DNA from 2 places in the Blautia obeum ATCC 29174 genome. Region 2 is predicted to be linked to the other one. Evidence: predicted binding sites of a transcription regulator. Region 2 holds the regulator's gene; the other holds the start of a gene.
The links. The regulator HrcA, encoded in region 2, represses chaperone genes, less so after heat shock. The targets are predictions, from matches to a motif close to TGTTAGCACTCNNNNNNNNNGAGTGCTAACA.
Positions count from the first base shown of each region.

Region 1: the regulator HrcA is predicted to act here: its motif matches at 1,085-1,115, upstream of clpB (ATP-dependent chaperone ClpB).

Region 1 is NZ_CP102265.1:2,696,692-2,698,901, forward strand. It holds gene clpB (ATP-dependent chaperone ClpB) at 1-990, opposite strand, end outside; gene NQ503_RS13090 (IS30 family transposase) at 1,310-2,210, shown strand, end outside.
Region 2 is NZ_CP102265.1:2,503,246-2,505,455, forward strand. It holds gene grpE (nucleotide exchange factor GrpE) at 154-798, opposite strand; gene hrcA (heat-inducible transcriptional repressor HrcA) at 829-1,881, opposite strand; gene NQ503_RS12120 (pyridoxal phosphate-dependent aminotransferase) at 2,146-2,210, opposite strand, start outside.

The DNA.
Region 1 (2,210 bases), 190 kb from region 2:
ACGTGCAAGAGCAGCGTCTTTTTCAATGTACTGGCGATACTCATCCAGTGTGGTTGCACCAATACAGTGCAGCTCACCTCTGGCAAGCATAGGTTTCAGCATGTTGCCTGCGTCCATTGCACCGTCTGTTTTGCCGGCGCCGACGATCAGATGAAGTTCATCGATGAAGAGGATGATTTCACCCTCGCTCTTTTTGACTTCTTCAAGAACTGCTTTCAGACGTTCCTCAAATTCGCCACGGTATTTTGCACCTGCAACAAGTGCGCCCATATCCAGTGCGAAGATTTTCTTTTCTTTAAGGCCTTCCGGCACATCACCTGCAACAATTCGCTGTGCAAGACCTTCGATAGCTGCTGTTTTACCAACACCAGGTTCACCGATCAATACCGGGTTGTTCTTGGTCTTACGGGAAAGGATTCGGATGATGTTACGGATTTCTGCATCACGGCCGATGACTGGATCCAGTTTCTGGTTTCTTGCTTTTTCGACAAGATCCTCACCATATTTATTTAAGGTGTCATAGGTTGCTTCAGGATTGTCGCTGACAACTCTCTGGTTGCCTCTTACAGTTGAAAGTGCCTGGAGAAATCTCTCTCTGGTGATTCCAAACTCGTTGAAGATTTTCTTCATGCTTGGGCTTGGCTGTGTCAGCAAGGACAGGAACAGATGCTCAACAGAAACGTATTCGTCTCCCATTGCTTTTGCTTCGTTCTCTGCGTTTACCAAAGATTTGTTCAGATACTGGCCAAATCTCAGATCACCACCGGATACTTTTACTTTTGCATCCAGCGCTTTTTTCACTGTATTGATAAAATAATCTTTATTGATCTCCATCTTTTCGATCAATTTGAGGATCAGGCTGTCTTCCTGCGTTAACAGGGCATACAGAAGATGCTCCTGCTCTACTTCCTGGTTGCCGTATTCGTAAGCAACCTTTTCAAGATCCTGAACAGCCTGTACTGATTTTTGAGTAAATTTACTGATGTTCATAGGCTCTCCTCCTTGTATATCGTAGGAAAAGGATACTGAAATTTCTTTCTGTATCCTTTGGTCATCTTTGTTATATTCGTAATATAACACATATTGTTAGCACTGTAAAGAGGTGAGTGCTAATTAATTATGAACATTCTGTGAATCCTTAAATGAAAAACTAACTTCCACCTTTAGTCTGTTTTGCTCTACATTAGGAACTGGGGGTGGAAGTTAGTCTTGCAATCGTTTATTCTATAAGAAATACCAGGGCTCCTCCCTGGTCATATCCTCCAACTACCGGAAATGGGATATTTTTATTGTATAGGAGGATTCATTTATGTCTACTAAAGCTACTGGAAACAAAAAACACCTTACCCTTGCTGATCGTGCTGCCATTGAACATGGTATCAGCCGTGGGGAAAATTTCACGCAGATTGCCTGCAGAATCAACAAGGATTCTTCTACCATTTCCAAGGAGATTCGGCGTCACCTTTTCCGGGTTCCTCATTTTCAAAACGAAACCCAGCGGAAGCGCTCAGAATGCGAGCATTTTCAGAACTGTGTAAAGCAGCATATCTGCGGGAATCAGACTTGTAATTCCTTATGCTGGAAATGCCGCCCTAAGCGCTGTTCCATGTATTGTCCTGACTTTACTCCCAGACTCTGCGAAAAGTTAAAAAAGCCCCCCTACGTGTGTAATGACTGCCCTCAGATACGCAACTGTTCCCACGACTTCTATTTCTACAGGGCCAATTATGCCAACGATATTTACAGTGAAACAAAATCTTCTTCACGGTCTGGGATTAACCAGACTCCTGAGTCCCTGGAACAGCTGGACCGTCTGGTTTCCCCTCTGCTTCTGCAGGGACAGCCTTTGTCCCATATCTTTGCTTCTAATCAGGAATCCGTCCCTTGTTCTATAAGGACCCTCTACAACTATATAGACCAGGGATACTTCACTGCAATCAACCTCGACCTTCCCCGGAAGGTCCGCTACAAAAAACGTCGGCAGGTCCGCAGAGAACCTGACAACACTGGATATAGAAAAGACAGATCCTATCAGGATTTTGAGAGATATCTGGAAAAGTTTCCAGATACAAATGTGGTGGAATTAGATGTGGTGGAAGGTGCCGGGGGAAAATCAGAACAAGTACTGTTGACCATGCTTTTCCGTAATTGTAGCCTTATGCTTATTTTTCTTATGGAGGCTGACAGGAAGGACAACGTACAAGATGTGT
Region 2 (2,210 bases):
ATATATTCTAAGATTATTATATATTCTAGTTTGTCCTTCCAGAATCAAGATGCTCTACGCATCTTTCGTGCTATGCACTTATGATTCTGTCAGGATCGTGCCAGAAAAAGTAAATGTCTGCTTCGCAGCCGCTTCCTTTTTCCTTGAGCACGATCAGTTTGCAACTTTTACCATGCTGTGGCGGACTACAAATCCCTTGTAGGTGTATCCTTTCTGAAGCTCCTCCACAACAATATTTTCTCCAACAGATTCATCCTCCACATGCATCACTGCATTGTGGAAATCCGGATTAAATTCTTTTCCAACAGCTTCGATCGGTTCTACTCCCATGCCTTCCATTGTAGTGGTAAACTGTTTGTAGATCTTCTGCATTCCCTCTGCAAATGGATCATCTTCCGGAGCCTGTGCAAGGCCTCTTTCAAAGTTATCTACAACCGGAAGGATCTTCTCGATGATATCCTTTGCTCCGATCACATACATGCTGGATTTTTCTTTTTCCGTACGTTTACGGAAGTTATCAAACTCAGCCATGTTACGCTTCAGCCTGTCAGTCAGATCTTCAATCTGCTGTTCCAGCTTATTGTCTTTTTTCTTTTTGCCAAAGAAAGAATTTTTTCCTTTGGTTTCTTTATCAGATTCCTTATCGTCTTCAGCTGCACTCTCGGTTTCCTCTGTGGTTTCCGTTCCTGCGGTTGCCTCCGGCGATTCTTCTACTGGTTCTGTAACAGGTTCTGTTTCCGGAAGGTCTTTCTCTGTTTCTTCCTGTACGCCAGCTTCTTTTTTATTTGTTTCTGACACGTTCTTTCTACCGCCTTTCCAGTCTGACAGCTAACTGTCTTGATTACTTTTATTTTTTTTGAATACCTCATCGAGTTCGACCTTGAGAGTCTTCAGACTATTTACTACATTTTCATAATCCATTCGTTTAGGTCCTACGATACCGATTGTTCCATGCATGCCCTCTCCCAGTTCATAAGTTGCAGTAACAACACTGCAATCTTTCATGGTAGAAATCGGAAGTTCATCTCCGATATACACCTGAACACCGGTATTGTCATCTGCCATCCGCTCCTTGACCAAATCAACCAACTGCTGTTTTTCTTCAAAAGTAGAAATCAGCTCAGTGGCTTTGGTCTTATCCGACAGTTCCGGATATTTAAAGAAGTTCGTTGCACCAGACGTATAGATTTCCAGATCGTCTTCATCGACATGAATGGTTGCTGCAACTGCATCCAACACTCTTGCTACCAGTCCACTGTGGATTCCTGCCTGTTCTTTCAGTCTGGCAATCATGCCCAGATTAATGTCCTGTATCGGCAGGCCATTCAGATTGGTATTAAGAAGAAGGTTCAACTTCAGAAGTGTCTCATCATCCATTTCTTCATCCAGATCAATGATCTGATTACGGATGACATTTCCTTCGCAGACAACCACAGCTACTAACTGCAGCTCATTGACACGGGACAGCTGAATAAATTTCAATTTATTGCCGCTGTACTGAGGAACTGAAACCATCGTCGCGTAATTGGTATTGGAAGCCAGGACACGTGCTACATTCTTAAGCACTTTTTCCATTTTATCGGTCTTCTCAATCATCAGATTACGGATTTCTGCAATTTCATCTTCCTTTTCTCTCATCAATTCATCCACATAAAGCCGATAGCCTTTATCAGAAGGGATTCTTCCTGCCGATGTATGTGGCTGAACGATGTAACCCATGTCTGTCAGGTCAGACATTTCATTTCGGATCGTTGCTGAGCTGACATTCAGGTCTGCATCCTTGGATATTGTCCTGGATCCTACCGGTTCGCCCGTTTCCATGTATGTCTTGATGATCGCTTTCAGAATTCTTTTCTTACGATCTGTCAATTGTTCATCCATGTTCTCAGCTCCTTTCCTATTAGTCTGTTAGCACTCATTAACGAAGAGTGCTAACATCTATACTGTTAAGATAGCACTGTCGTAATTGTTTGTCAACATCTAATTTATATTTTTTAAAAAAATCGAAAAAAATCACAGTACGGGCACAAATCGGGAAAATCTACCTTTCCACTCTGTTACTTTGTGTCAAAAGTACTGTGATTATGTGAATTTCTGTTCTTAATTTATTATGAATGCATTTTTTAATATGCTTCGTTTACTTTCTCAGATTCCGCTTTTACGGATAGCTTCTACAACTTCGCGGATTTTTTCCGGTGGCAGGACGAGAG